DNA from 3 places in the Marichromatium sp. PS1 genome. Region 1 is predicted to be linked to each of the others. Evidence: predicted binding sites of a transcription regulator. Region 1 holds the regulator's gene; each other region holds the start of a gene.
What was found. Region 1 encodes FNR, which switches genes on or off when oxygen is low (the NO sensors DNR and NnrR bind a similar motif). Its sites were predicted from a motif close to TTGATNTANATCAA; they were not measured.

Region 1 (4,554 bases):
TGCGTGGCGCGCGAGGGCCGGCACCCTGGTGCGGTCGCTTTCGTACCCATTATCAGATGGAGGCCTGGTTGTCCGATCTCGGTTTTGCGCTCGAACGGCGCGAGTTCCTGATGTTCCGTCCCCCCCTGACCCGGGCGCTCGGCCCCGGCGGGCCGCGTATCGAGACCCTGGGGCGGCGTCTGCTGCCGGCGCTCGGCGGGGTCTATGTGCTGCGCGCGGTCAAGCGGGTGTCGACGCTCACCCCGCTGCGTCCGTCGTGGCGGGGTCGCCGACAATTGTTGCCGGGACGGGTTGAACCGACCGCACGGAGGAATCCACATGTCTGAGGCGGTGCACGCCTATACCGATGGCGCCTGCAAGGGCAATCCCGGCCCCGGCGGCTGGGGGGTGCTGCTGTGCTGGGGCGAGGCCGAGAAGAGCCTTTGCGGCGGCGAACGCGAGACCACCAACAACCGCATGGAGTTGATGGCGGTGATCATGGCGCTGGAGTCGCTCAAGCGGTCGAGCGAGATCGAGATCACCACCGACTCGCAGTACGTCAAGCGCGGGGTGGGCGAGTGGATGCCGCGTTGGAAGCGCAACGGCTGGCGGACCGCCAGTCGCCAGCCGGTGAAGAACCGTGACCTGTGGGAGCGGCTCGATGCCGCGCTCGCCGACCATCAGGTGCGTTGGCACTGGGTCAAGGGGCATGCCGGCCACCCCGGCAACGAACGCGCCGATCAGCTCGCCAATCAGGGTATCCCGAGGTAGATGGCCATGCAGCAGACACGTCAGATCGTGCTCGATACCGAGACCACGGGTCTCGACCCGCAGGACGGGCATCGCATCATCGAGATCGGCTGTGTGGAGCTGGTCGACCGACGCCTGACCCGCAACAACTTCCATTGCTATATCCAGCCCGATCGCGAGATCGATGCCGGCGCGGTCGAGGTGCACGGCATCACCAACGACTTTCTCGCCGACAAGCCGCGCTTCGGCGAGCTGGCCGAGGCCTTTCTCGACTATGTGCGCGGCGCCGAGCTGATCATCCATAACGCCGCGTTCGATGTCGGGTTCCTCGACCACGAGCTGCGGCTGTGGCAGCCGGAGGCGCCGCGCATCGAAGCGCTGTGCTCGGTCACCGATACCCTGATGATGGCGCGCCGCCTCCATCCGGGACAGCGCAACAGCCTCGATGCGCTGTGCAAGCGCTACGACGTCGACAACTCGCAGCGCGACCTGCACGGCGCCCTGCTCGACGCCGAGATCCTCGCCGATGTTTATCTGGCGATGACCGGTGGGCAGGTGAAGCTCGGGCTCGGCGAGGTCGAGACGGCGGGCGAGGGCGCTCAGGGCGCGACCGGGGAGCACGGCCGGATCAGCGCCGAGCGCCCGCCGTTGCGGGTGGTGCGGGCCGATGAGCGCGCGCTCGGGGCGCATGCGGCGCGGCTCGAGGCGATCGACAAGGCGAGTGCCGAGGGCTGTCTGTGGTTGCGCGAGCCGGGTTGAGCGGCGGTGTTCCGTGTGCCGGGGCGTGAGTTGCGCTCACCCCCGCTCGCGTCTCAGTGGAGCGGTCCGCGCGCGCCTGAGGGTAGGCGGACTCGGTCGCTCCAGTGCGCTCAGCGCTGCTGGTTCTGGCGTCGGCCCTGACCGTTGCCGCCGACCAGCGCCTCGAGCGCGGGCAGGTCGAGCAGTTCGATGTGCTTGCGGTCGACGCGCATCAGGCCGTCGTCCTGGAAGCGGGTGAACAGCCGGCTGACGGTCTCCACCGCGAGCCCGAGATAGTTGCCGATCTCGTGGCGCGACATGCTGAGATAGAAGTCGGAGGGCGAGAGCCCGCGTTTGTGCAGGCGCTGCGAGAGGCTGAGCAGGAAGGCGGCGAGACGCTCCTCGGCGTTCTTCTTGCCGAGCAGCAGCAGCATGTCGGTGTCGTGACCGATCTCCTTGCTCAGCAGCCGGTACATCTGATGCTGCAGACTGGGGATGGAGCAGGTGAGCTCCTCGAGTCGCTGGAAGGGGATCTCGCAGATCGCCGAGGTCTCGAGCACCTTGGCCGAACAGGCGTGCTCATCCTTGTCGATGGCGTCGAGACCGATGATCTCGCCGGGCAGGTGAAAACCGAGTACCTGCTCGCCGCCCTCGGGGCTGGGGGCGAAGGTCTTCACCGAGCCGGTCTTGACCACGTAGAGCGAACGGAAACGATCTCCGTCGCGAAACAGGAAATCCCCCCGATGGAGCGGTCGGGTGCGCTTGACGATGTCGTCGAGGCGCTCGACGTCCTCCTGTGTCAGCCCCATGGGCAGACACAGGGATGAGAGCGTGCAATTCTTGCATGCGACCCGAATCGTCTCTAACGAAACCACTTTTCGCTGGCTCACGACAACACACCTTTCCGCCGACTCACCCGGAATGAGTGGTCGTATTGATCTGGATCAAATATTTTCTTTTTTAACCGGAACCATCCTGGATTACAAGCCGGTTAACGTGTCGGCGTACTCGTCATGGCGACGATTACCCACAAAAAAACCGCGCCAGGACTGGCGCGGCTTCTTGTCGGCGCTGCGCTGAGCGCAGCTGCGGATTACTTGGAGCCGCTCTCCGCAGGGGCTGCCGGCGCGGCCGGTGCGCCGTAGGGCGCATAGGGGACGCCACCGTAGTAGGGCGCGCCGTAGCCGTAGGGTGCGCCGTAGCCGTAAGGTGCGCCATAGCCGTAGGGGCCGTAACCGCCGTAGTAGGGGTAGTCGTAGCCATAGCCGTAGCCACGGCCCCAGCCGCGCCCGCGGCCCCAGCCGCGCCCGCCGCCGCTCATGTTCATGTTGAAGTCGCCCCAGCCGTCTCCGAACATGTCGTTGAACCAGTCACCCCAGCCGGAGCCGTAGCCGGGGCCGTAGCCACCCCAGCCGGGGCCGCCCCACCATGCCTGGGCGGTGTTCATCGAGAAGGCAGCGGTACCGGTGATGGCAGCGATACCGATCACTTTCGCAAGCTTATGCATATTGCCACTCCTGACTATTGAAATGCTTCAGCCGTTGTGGTCCGCCCGCCGGGGCGGAGGGGCGCGTCGGTCTGCGAGACGAGGCGCAAGCGGAATATACGCGGCACGCCTGGCTTTGTGAAGGCGGTGGGGTGGCGAATCGTGTACGTCGGGTCGGACTCGGCAACCCATGATGCGCCGCGGATTGAGCCGAGCACGCGATTTTGGTAGTTTGTCCGGGCATTCGGGCGACCGCCCTCGACTCCCTCCTGCTTCCATATGACAAAGTATATTTTCATCACCGGCGGTGTTGTCTCATCGCTGGGAAAAGGCATTTCCTCGGCATCGCTCGGCGCACTCCTCGAGGCGCGTGGCCTGAAGGTCACGATGATCAAGCTCGACCCCTACATCAACGTCGATCCGGGCACCATGAGCCCGTTTCAGCACGGTGAGGTCTACGTGACCGATGATGGGGCCGAGACCGATCTCGATCTGGGCCACTATGAGCGTTTCCTGCGCACCCGCATGGGTCGCAACAACAACTTCACCACCGGCCAGATCTACGAGAGCGTGCTGCGCAAGGAGCGCCGCGGCGAGTATCTGGGCCGTACCGTGCAGGTCATCCCGCACATCACCGACGAGATCAAGCAGAGCATCCGGCTCGGCGCCGAGGGCGCCGACATCGCGATGGTCGAGATCGGCGGCACCGTCGGCGACATCGAGTCGCTGCCCTTCCTCGAGGCGATCCGTCAGATGCGCGTCGAGGAGGGTCGCGAGAACGCGATGTTCATGCATCTCACCCTGGTGCCCTATATCCGCACCGCCGGCGAGATCAAGACCAAGCCGACCCAACACTCGGTCAAGGAGCTGCGCTCGATCGGCATCCAGCCCGACATCCTGCTGTGTCGCGCCGAGCATCTGCTGCCGGAGGACGAGCGGCGCAAGATCGCGCTGTTCACCAATGTCGACGTGGCGGCGGTGATCTCGGCGATCGACGCCGACAACATCTACCGCATCCCGCGTCTGCTCCACGCCCAGGAACTCGACGCCCTGGTGGTGCGCCAGTTCCAGCTCGACGTGCCCGAGGCCGACCTCAGCGAGTGGGATCGGGTACTCGACGGCTTCGACAAGCCCGAGCACGCGGTGCGCATCGGCATGGTCGGCAAGTACATGGACCTGACCGAGGCCTACAAGTCGCTCTCCGAGTCGCTGGCCCACGCCGGAGTGCACACCTCGACCAAGGTCGAGGTGGTCTATGTCGACTCCGAGCAGGTCGAGCGCGAGGGCACCGCCTGTCTCGAGGGGCTCGACGCCATCCTCGTCCCGGGCGGCTTCGGCGAGCGCGGCGTCGAGGGCAAGATCGCCACGGTGCGCTATGCCCGCGAGAACCGCGTGCCCTATCTCGGCATCTGTCTCGGCATGCAGGTGGCGGTGATCGAGTACGCCCGCGATCTGGTCGGTCTCGAGGGCGCGCACAGCACCGAGTTCGATCCCAAGACCCCGCATCCGGTGATCGGCCTGATCACCGAGTGGCGCGACGACCAGGGGCGGGTCGAGACCCGCGACGCCGACGGCGACCTCGGCGGTACCATGCGTCTCGG
Region 2 (4,554 bases), on a different contig from region 1:
TCCTTCGCGCCATTGCGGTTCAATCCCCCGGCGGCTGGCGGCTGGCGGCTGGCGGCTGGCGGCTGGCGGCTGGCGGCTGGCGGCTGGCGGCGCTGACCTATCCGTTGCGGGTGATACGGATGCTGAAGTCGATGCGCTCGCCGCGTCGTGCCGAGGCGCGGGGCTGGAAGGGGCGGATCAGCCAGACGGTCGGGCCGGTGGCGGTGAGGGTGGCGGTGCGACCCTCGAACTCGCCGCGGAAGACCGCGGTGGCGCTGCCGTCGGCGGCGTCGTGGACGTTGAAATAGACGTTGCTGCTCGCGCTCTCCAGGGTGATCTTCAGGCGCTCGCCGGGGGTGCTGCGGATGGCGTAGGCGGGACCGGCATAGCCCTCGATGCGGCCTTCGAGGCGTAGTGGCTCGGTGTCGCTGGTCTGGACCTCGACCAGGGTCTCGTCGGGACCGAGCAGGCGGGGGATGGCGGTGTCGGTGAGGTCATCCTCGGTGGTGGGCATGCCGGTGCAGGCGACGAGGAGCGCGAGCAGTGGCAGGGTGGCAAGATGGCGGATCGGGCGCATACCGATGGTGCTCCTGGTGATCGGTTGACGGGGCTTGATGTTGACGCCCAGGCGATCTCGATCAAGTGGTCTGTTCACCCAGGCTGTGCCGTCACGAGGTGCCGAGCGGCTCGGTGCTTGCCGGTCTGGTCGTGGCGCCGTCGGATTGTGTGACGGTGGATCAACCCAGGCGTGGCGGGGGCAGGGTGCCGACCAGGCGGAAGCGGCGATAGTCGGTGAGGATCTCGGCGTGATCGAAGGCGAGACGCTCGGGAAGCGTATCGGGATGGAACAGTTCGACGCCCTTGGCATCATCACGGGCTTCGGGCTCGCCGCTGGCGGTGGCGATATAGACCGCGCTGGCGGTATGGGCGCGCGGGTCGCGCAGTGGCGACGAGTAGACGCCGAGCAGTGCGTGCAGCTCGACCTGCAGCGCGGTCCCCTCCAGCGCCTCGCGGACCGCGGCGCGCTCGACCCGCTCGCCGGGATCGACGAAGCCTCCGGGGATGGCCCAGCCGTGGGGCGGGTTGCGCCGCTCGATCAACACGATCGGACGCTCGGGTCGGTCGATCAGCTCGATGATGACGTCGACGGTGAGTAGCGGGGTGACGGGTGCGGGCATCGTTGACCTTCCTGGGTTGGGGCTATGCGCGACGCAGCCGACCGATGGCCTCGACCACGCTGAGTACCAGGGCGCCGGCGAGGATGCCGATCAGGGCGTTGATCAGCAGCGGCACCAGGGTTGCGAGCGGAGCGCCGAGCACGGGCAGCCCGGCGAGGACCTCGGCGAGATGGTGGAGCGGCTCGCCGATGATCGGCAGGCCATGGACGAGGATGCCGCCGCCGACCAGGAACATGGCGATGGTGCCGACGATCGACAGCCCCTTCATCAGCCGTGGCGCGGCACGCAGGATGGTCTCGCCGAGTCGGCGTCGCGCGCTGGCGAGTGCCCCCTCGCCGCCGCTGCGACTGAGATAGAGCCCGGCGTCGTCGAGCTTGACGATGGCCGCGACCAGACCGTAGACCCCGATGGTCATCAGCAGCGCGATGCCGGCGAGAACCAGCACTTGGGTGAGGAAGCCGGCCTGCTCGACGGTGCCCAGGGTGATGACGATGATCTCGGCCGAGAGGATGAAGTCGGTGCGGATGGCGCCGGCGATGCGTGTGCGCTCGACGGCGGCGAGATCGGTCGCGGGGTCGGCGAGGGCCTGTTCGAGCTCGGTCTCGCGCGTCTCGCCCTTGGGGTTGCCGTGGAGACGGTGGGCGACCTTCTCGAAGCCCTCGTAGCAGAGAAACAGTCCGCCGAGCATCAGCAGCGGCATGATCGCCCAGGGGGCGAGTGCGCTGATCAGCAGCGCGGCCGGGACCAGGATCAGCTTGTTGCGCAGCGAGCCCTTGAACACCGCCCAGACCACCGGCAGTTCACGTTCGGCGCGCAGCCCGTGGACCTGTTCGGCGTTGACCGCGAGGTCGTCGCCGAGGACGCTCGCGGTCTTGCGCGCCGCGACCTTGGTCAGCAGCGAGACGTCGTCGAGCACGCTGGCGATGTCGTCGAGCAGGGCGAGCAGGCTGGTGGCCATGGTGACGGGTCTCCCGGTAGCGAACGGCCAAAGTGGCTATTTGACATGCGTCATTCGCTTGTGTCGAGAGAGCAGCGAAAATCCAATGTTAATCTGATAAAAGTCCTTGATAGAGATCACTACCACCATGTCGTCTGTCCTTCCCCCCCGTCTGCTGCGCCCGCTCTCCCTGCCGCTGCGCCTGATGCCGACGACCTTTCACAGCCGCGCGCTGGCACGCATCCTCAATCAGGTGATGAAGGAGGCGATCGCCGATGGCGAGCTCGACTTCCTCGAGGGGCGTCAGGTCGCCATCGAGATCGCCGACATGGGCGTGCGCTATCGCCTCGGCTTCGAGAATGGCCGCATCCAGGGCTACGGCGAGCAGCGCCCGGCTGATGCCAGCATCGCCGGCGACACCCGCGAGTTCATGATGCTGGCGGCGCGTCAGGAGGACGCCGACACCCTGTTCTTCCAGCGTCGGCTGCGGATGTCGGGCAGCACCGAGCTCGGTCTGTATCTGAAGAACTTCCTCGACGCCTTCGAGCCGCCGGAGCGCTGGCAGCCGCTGACCCGTGCGATCGATCGCATGGCCGGGGTGCGCTTCCCCGGTCACTGAGCCGATGCCGCTTCGGCGCAGATGAAAACGCCCCGTCAGGCCAAGCCTGACGGGGCGTTTTCGTTGCGATGCCGTCCTGGCGCCGTCCCTGGCGCGTCCTCTCAGTGGTTGGGCACGATCAGCACCGGGATCGGGCTGTTGTGCAGCACCTTGCGAGCGGTCGAACCGATCGCACCCAGCCCCATCTGCGCATGGGTGCGGGTACCGAGCACGATCAGATCGGCCTCGCGCGCCTTGGCCACCCGCAGGATCTCCTCCGAGGGCAGGCCGCTGGCCACTTCCAGCGCCTCGACGATCTCCGACTCGGCGTTGCACGAGCCGGGGACCTCGGCGCAGTACTTGGCCAGGCGCTTGTGGAGGGTGGCGAGCACCTCCTTGAGCACCTCCTGCTCGTGCTGCTTGCGGTTCATGTCGGGCAGATAGGCGCCGACCACCGTCTGGCCGGTGCTGCCCATCGGCTCGACCACGTGCAGCATGGTGATCCGCGCGCCGGTGCTCTTGGCCAGTGCCACGGCGTTGTGGAAGACCGGACGGGTGTGGGTGCCGAAGTCCGATGCGTAGAGGATGTGCTGATAGGTCGGCATCTGGTTCGTCATCATTTATAACCCTGCAATTGGTCGATGTATTCCGGCAGGAACAGCGAGATCTGCGGGATATAGGTGATCAACATCAGGAAGCCAAGGAGCAGCAGCATCCACGGCAGCACCGCCTTGATGACCCAGCCGATGCTCTCGCCGGTGATGCCGGCGGTGACGAACAGGTTGAGCCCGACCGGCGGCGTGAGCATGCCGATCTCCATGTTGACGACCATGATGATACCGAAGTGGATCGGGTCGATACCGAGCTGCATGGCGATCGGGAAGAGGATCGGCGCCATGATCAGCAGGATCGCCGAGGGCTCCATGAAGTTGCCGGCGATCAGCAGCAGGATGTTGACCACGATGAGGAACATCCACGGCTCGAGGCCCCACGCGACGATCGACTCGGCGATCTGGTGCGGGATGCGCTCGGTGGTCAGCACATGGGCGAACAGCATCGCGTTGGCGATGATGAACAGCAGCATGATCGAGACCTTGGCCGCATCCAGCACCACCTTGCGCACCTCGGGGTGGGCGAAGCTGGTGGCCAGCGCCGTGGGTACCTGCCAGGTGTTGCGCCCGAGCATGCGGAAGAAGCCCTCGCCCTGGTAGCGCCAGGGCACGGTCTTGAGCGGACCCATGTCACGGTAGCCGATGACCGCGACCAGGAAGGCATAGACCGCAGACACCGCCGCCGCCTCGGTGGGGCTGGCCACGCCGCCGTAGATCGAGCCGAGCACGATGACGATCAGCAGGATGCCGCCGGAGGCGCTGAAGGCGGCGCGGAAGATCTCGCGGAAGCCGGGCCAGGGCTGCGAGGGCAGCTTCTTGATGCGGGCGACGATATAGATGGCGATCATCAGGATCAGGCCCATCATCAACCCGGGGATGAAGCCGGCCATGAACATGCGCGCGGCCGAGACCTCGGTGGCCGCGGCATAGACCAGCATCACGATCGAGGGCGGGATGAGGATGCCGAGGGTGCCGGCATTGGTGATGACGCCCGCGGCGAACTCCTTCGGATAGCCGGATTTGACCATGCCGGCGATGACGATGGTGCCGATGGCGGCGACGGTCGCCGGCGACGAGCCGGAGACGGCGGCGAACAGCATGCAGGCGAGCACCGAGGCCATTGCCAGACCGCCACGGATGTGTCCGACCACGTCGGTGGCGAACCGGATCAGGCGTTTGGCCACGCCGCCGGTCGAGAGGAACGCCGAGGAGAGGATGAAGAAGGGGATCGCCAGCAGGGTGTAGTGCCCG
Region 3 (4,554 bases), 160 kb from region 1:
TGATGAAGGACTCGTTGAGGGTGCGCCCGCGCATATAGGCCAGCGGCGCGACCTCGATGACGTTGCGCTCGATCAGCTTGTTGACCTTCTCGAAGCCGAGCATCTCGAACAGAGCGTCATAGAGCGGGCGCAGATAGGGATCGATCTTCTGCGCCAGATCGCCGGGGAGAAACCCCAGACGCTCACCGGCCTCGACCGCGGGACGCACCAGCAGCACCCGGCGCACCCGGTCGGACTCCAGCGCCTCGACCGCGCAGGCCACCGCCAGATAGGTCTTGCCGGTACCGGCCGGTCCCACGCCGAAGTTGATGTCGTGGTTGAGGATGGCGTGCAGATAGGCCTGTTGGCTGGGACCGCGCCCCTTGATCAGCCCGCGCTTGGTGCGGATCACCACCTCGGGCAGCCGCGCCCCGGCCTGTTCGAGCAGGGCATCGGCGCCCGATTGCTGGAGCGCGAGATGGATCGACTCCGGGGTCAGCGTGGTCTCGGCGGCCTCGCGGTAGAGCGACTGCAACAATTGCTCGGCGAGGCGCACGGCATCGCGCTCGCCGATCAGGCGGAAGCTCGTGCCACGGTTGCCGATCTCGATGCCGAGGCGCCGCTCGAGCTGACGCAGGTGCTGGTCGAACTGACCGCAGAGGTTGGCCAGACGGAGGTTATCCTCGGGTTCGAGTTCCAGATCGAGAGTTTCGGGTTGAGTAGACAAGCGATCCTAGACGTCCAGACGCCCACGCAGTGAATTGGGCAGGGCCTCGGTGATGATCAGGTCGACGAAGTCGCCGATCAGCGCCGGGTCCCCGGTGAAGTTGACCACCCGATTGTTCTCGGTACGGCCGGCGAGCTGGAAGGGATCCTTGCGCGAGGGTCCCTCGACCAGCACCCGCTGCACCGTGCCGACCATCTGTCGGCTGATGCGCTGGGCATTGGTGTCGATGCGCCGCTGGAGGCGCTCCAGGCGGTGTTTCTTGACCTCCAGCGGGACATCGTCCGGGTAGTCGGCCGCCGGCGTCCCGGGACGCCGGCTGTAGATGAAGCTGTAGCTGTGGTCGAAGCCGATCTCGTCGACCAGCGCCAGGGTCGCGTCGAAGTCCGCCTCGGTCTCGCCGGGGAAGCCGACGATGAAGTCCGAGGAGATGCAGATATCGGGGCGCACCGCGCGCAGCCGCGCGATCTTGTCGCGATACTCGCTCGCGGTATGGCCGCGCTTCATCGCCTCGAGCACCCGATCGGAACCCGATTGCACCGGCAGGTGAAGGAAATCGACCAGCTGCGGCACCTCGGCGAAGGCCTCGATCAGCGCATCGGAGAAGGCCAGCGGGTGGCTGGTGGTGAAGCGGATGCGCTCGATGCCATCGATCGCCGCGACATAATGGACCAGCAGCGCCAGGTCGGCGCACTCACCGGCCGGCTCGTGCATCGGTCCCTGATAGGCGTTGACGTTCTGCCCCAGCAGATTGACCTCGCGTACCCCACGCTCGGCCAGCCCGGCGACCTCGGCGATCACGTCGTCGAACGGACGACTGATCTCCTCGCCGCGGGTGTAGGGCACCACGCAATAGGTACAGTACTTCGAGCACCCCTCCATCACCGAGACGAAGGCGCTCGGCCCGGAGACGCTCGGCGCCGGCAGGCGGTCGAACTTCTCGATCTCGGGGAAGGAGACATCGACCTGGGGCGGCTCACCCGCGTCCAGCGCGCGCAGCATCTGCGGCAACCGGTGCAGGGTCTGGGGGCCGAACACCAGGTCGACGAAGGGCGCACGCTCACGCAGCGCCTCGCCCTCCTGGCTGGCCACGCAGCCACCGACGCCGATCACCAGCTCGGGGCGTCGCGTCTTCCAGGGGCGCCAGCGTCCGAGTTGGGAGAAGACCTTCTCCTGCGCCTTCTCGCGGATCGAGCAGGTGTTGAGCAGCAGCACATCGGCGTCCTCGGGACGCTCGACGAGCTCCATGCCAGCGGAGACACGCAGCAGATCCGCGATGCGCGCGGAGTCGTGCTCGTTCATCTGGCAGCCGTAGGTCTGTATGTAGAGCTTGCGATGCATGGCCGTCTGTGGGTTGCGCCGGGGCCGCGAACGCGGCGACGACATGGACCGGAAACGAGACTCCGGACCTTGGGCCGAAAATGACAGGAAACCAAGAACTGTGCGCATTAAGGGCACAGCTGTCAAGCAAGCAACACTGAACAGAGACTGTCCAATTGTCAAAAGCCGTCAGAAAAGCAACCCAAAAATATTGATGCAAATCAAAAAAAACAAAAACGACAAGAGAGCTATACACATCATCTTGTTGGCGCTATAGTTCGCGCCACAATATCTTGTGCCAACCACCAGAGAGACCGCTTTTCATGGACACGACGCAGACCGACCTCCCCTCGATCCCTACCCGCGCGCTCAAGCGTGACGGCACGGAGGTGCGTTTCGATGTGTCCAAGATCGAGTCGGCGATCCTGCGCGCCGGCCAGGCCAGTGGCGAGTTCGACGCCGCCGAGGCGCGGCTGCTCACCGCTCAGGTGATCAAGGTGCTGGCACACCGCAGCAACGACGGTCGCAGCCCCGATATCGAGGGCATCCAGGACATCATCGAGCAGACCCTGATCAGCGCCAACCACTTCGAGACCGCGCGCGCCTACATCGTCTATCGCGAGCAGCACAAGAAGCTGCGCGACGACAGCCGCACCCTGGTCGACGTCGGCAGCTCGATCAACGAATATCTCGACCGCTCCGACTGGCGCGTCTCGGCCAACGCCAACCAGGGCTACTCGCTCGGCGGGCTGATCCTCAACACCTCGGGCAAGATGATCGCCAACTATTGGCTCAACCACGTCTACCCGCCCGAGATCGGCCAGGCCCACCGCGACGGCGACCTGCACATCCACGACCTCGACATGCTCTCGGGCTACTGCGCCGGCTGGTCGCTGCGCACCCTGCTCACCGAGGGCCTCAACGGCGTGCCCGGCCGGGTCGAGGCGGCGCCGCCCAAGCACATGTCGAGCGCCATCGGCCAGATCGTCAACTTCCTCGGCACCCTGCAGAACGAGTGGGCCGGCGCCCAGGCGTTCTCCAGCTTCGACACCTACATGGCCCCCTATGTGCGGGTCGACGGGCTCGATTACGCGCAGGTGCGTCAGTACATCCAGGAACTGATCTACAACCTCAACGTGCCCTCGCGCTGGGGCACCCAGACGCCCTTCACCAACCTCACCTTCGACTGGGTGTGCCCCGAGGACCTGCGCGAGCAGGTGCCGGTGATCGGCGGCGAGGAGCAGCCGTTCACCTACGGTGAGCTGCAGACCGAGATGGACATGATCAATCGTGCCTACATCGAGGTCATGACCGAGGGCGATGCCAAGGGCCGGATCTTCACCTTCCCGATCCCGACCTACAACATCACCCCGGACTTCCCGTGGGAGAGCGAGAACGCCGAGCGACTGTTCGAGATGACCGCGAAGTACGGCCTGCCCTACTTCCAGAACTTCATCAACTCCGAGCTCTCGCCGAACATGGTGCGCTCGATGTGCTGCCGTCTGCAGCTCGACCTGCGCGAACTGCTCAAGCGCGGCAACGGCCTGTTCGGCTCGGCCGAGCAGACCGGCTCGCTCGGCGTCGTCACCATCAACTGCGCGCGGCTCGGTCACACCCATCAGGGTGACGAGCAGGGCCTGCTCGCACGTCTCGACGAGCTGCTCGAGATCGCCCGCAACAGCCTCGAGATCAAGCGCAAGGTGATCCAGCGTCACATGGACGCCGGGCTCTTCCCCTACACCAAGCGCTATCTCGGCACCCTGCGCAATCACTTCTCCACCATCGGCGTGAACGGCATCAACGAGATGGTGCGCAACTTCACCAAGGACGCCGAGGACATCACCACGCCGCAGGGTCATGCCCTCGCCTGCCGTCTCATCGACCACGTGCGCGCCCGCATGGTCGAGTTCCAGGAGAGCACCGGCAGCATGTACAACCTCGAGGCGACGCCGGCCGAGGGCACCACCTATCGCTTCGCCCGCGAGGACAAGAAGCGCTATCCGGCGATCATCCAGGCCGGCACCGAGGAGACGCCCTACTACACCAACAGCTCGCAGCTGCCGGTCGGCTACACCGACGATCCCTTCGAGGCACTGGACAAGCAGGAAGCGCTGCAGAGCAAGTACACCGGCGGCACCGTGCTGCACCTCTACATGGCCGAGCAGATCTCCTCGACCGACGCCTGCAAGCGTCTGGTGCGCCGCGCGCTGGAGAACTTCCGTCTGCCCTACATCACCATCACCCCGGTGTTCTCGATCTGCCCCAAGCACGGCTACATCTCCGGCGAGCACGAGTTCTGCCCGCTGTGCGACGAGGAGCTGATCGCCCACAAGCGCGCCAGCCAGGCCTGCAGCTGCTAAGCCGCCGCTCAGCTCATCCCCGCCTCACGGCGGACGCCGCGCCCCCGCGGGGGCGCGGCATCGACCCGAACAAGCCCGCAAGGGCCACTTGCAACCGCATCGACCAAGGAGCCACGCAATGACCGACACCAACATCGAACTCAAGCCCGAAGAGCGCACTCAGTGCGAGGT

Region 2: ACAM26_RS16080 (SCP2 domain-containing protein) is a predicted target of FNR. The motif match lies at 2,156-2,169, and genes of this name have one in related genera.
Region 3: ACAM26_RS05510 (ribonucleoside triphosphate reductase) is a predicted target of FNR. The motif match lies at 2,235-2,248, and genes of this name have one in related genera.

Annotation. Positions count from the first base shown of each region.
Region 1 covers NZ_BAAFHB010000002.1:1,092,010-1,096,563, forward strand. Annotated here, with positions in the region: gene ACAM26_RS06245 (class I SAM-dependent methyltransferase) at 1-326, shown strand, start outside; gene rnhA (ribonuclease HI) at 319-750, shown strand; gene dnaQ (DNA polymerase III subunit epsilon) at 757-1,488, shown strand; gene fnr (fumarate/nitrate reduction transcriptional regulator Fnr) at 1,599-2,357, opposite strand; gene ACAM26_RS06265 (hypothetical protein) at 2,299-2,547, shown strand; gene ACAM26_RS06270 (sulfur globule family protein) at 2,561-2,974, opposite strand; gene ACAM26_RS06275 (CTP synthase) at 3,233-4,554, shown strand, end outside.
Region 2 covers NZ_BAAFHB010000006.1:99,567-104,120, reverse strand. Annotated here, with positions in the region: gene ACAM26_RS16095 (hypothetical protein) at 98-556, opposite strand; gene ACAM26_RS16090 (NUDIX hydrolase) at 717-1,157, opposite strand; gene ACAM26_RS16085 (DUF808 domain-containing protein) at 1,180-2,115, opposite strand; gene ACAM26_RS16080 (SCP2 domain-containing protein) at 2,243-2,713, shown strand; gene ACAM26_RS16075 (universal stress protein) at 2,815-3,312, opposite strand; gene ACAM26_RS16070 (TRAP transporter large permease) at 3,309-4,554, opposite strand, start outside.
Region 3 covers NZ_BAAFHB010000002.1:929,248-933,801, reverse strand. Annotated here, with positions in the region: gene ACAM26_RS05520 (PhoH family protein) at 1-706, opposite strand, end outside; gene miaB (tRNA (N6-isopentenyl adenosine(37)-C2)-methylthiotransferase MiaB) at 713-2,044, opposite strand; gene ACAM26_RS05510 (ribonucleoside triphosphate reductase) at 2,347-4,383, shown strand; gene nrdD (anaerobic ribonucleoside-triphosphate reductase) at 4,502-4,554, shown strand, end outside.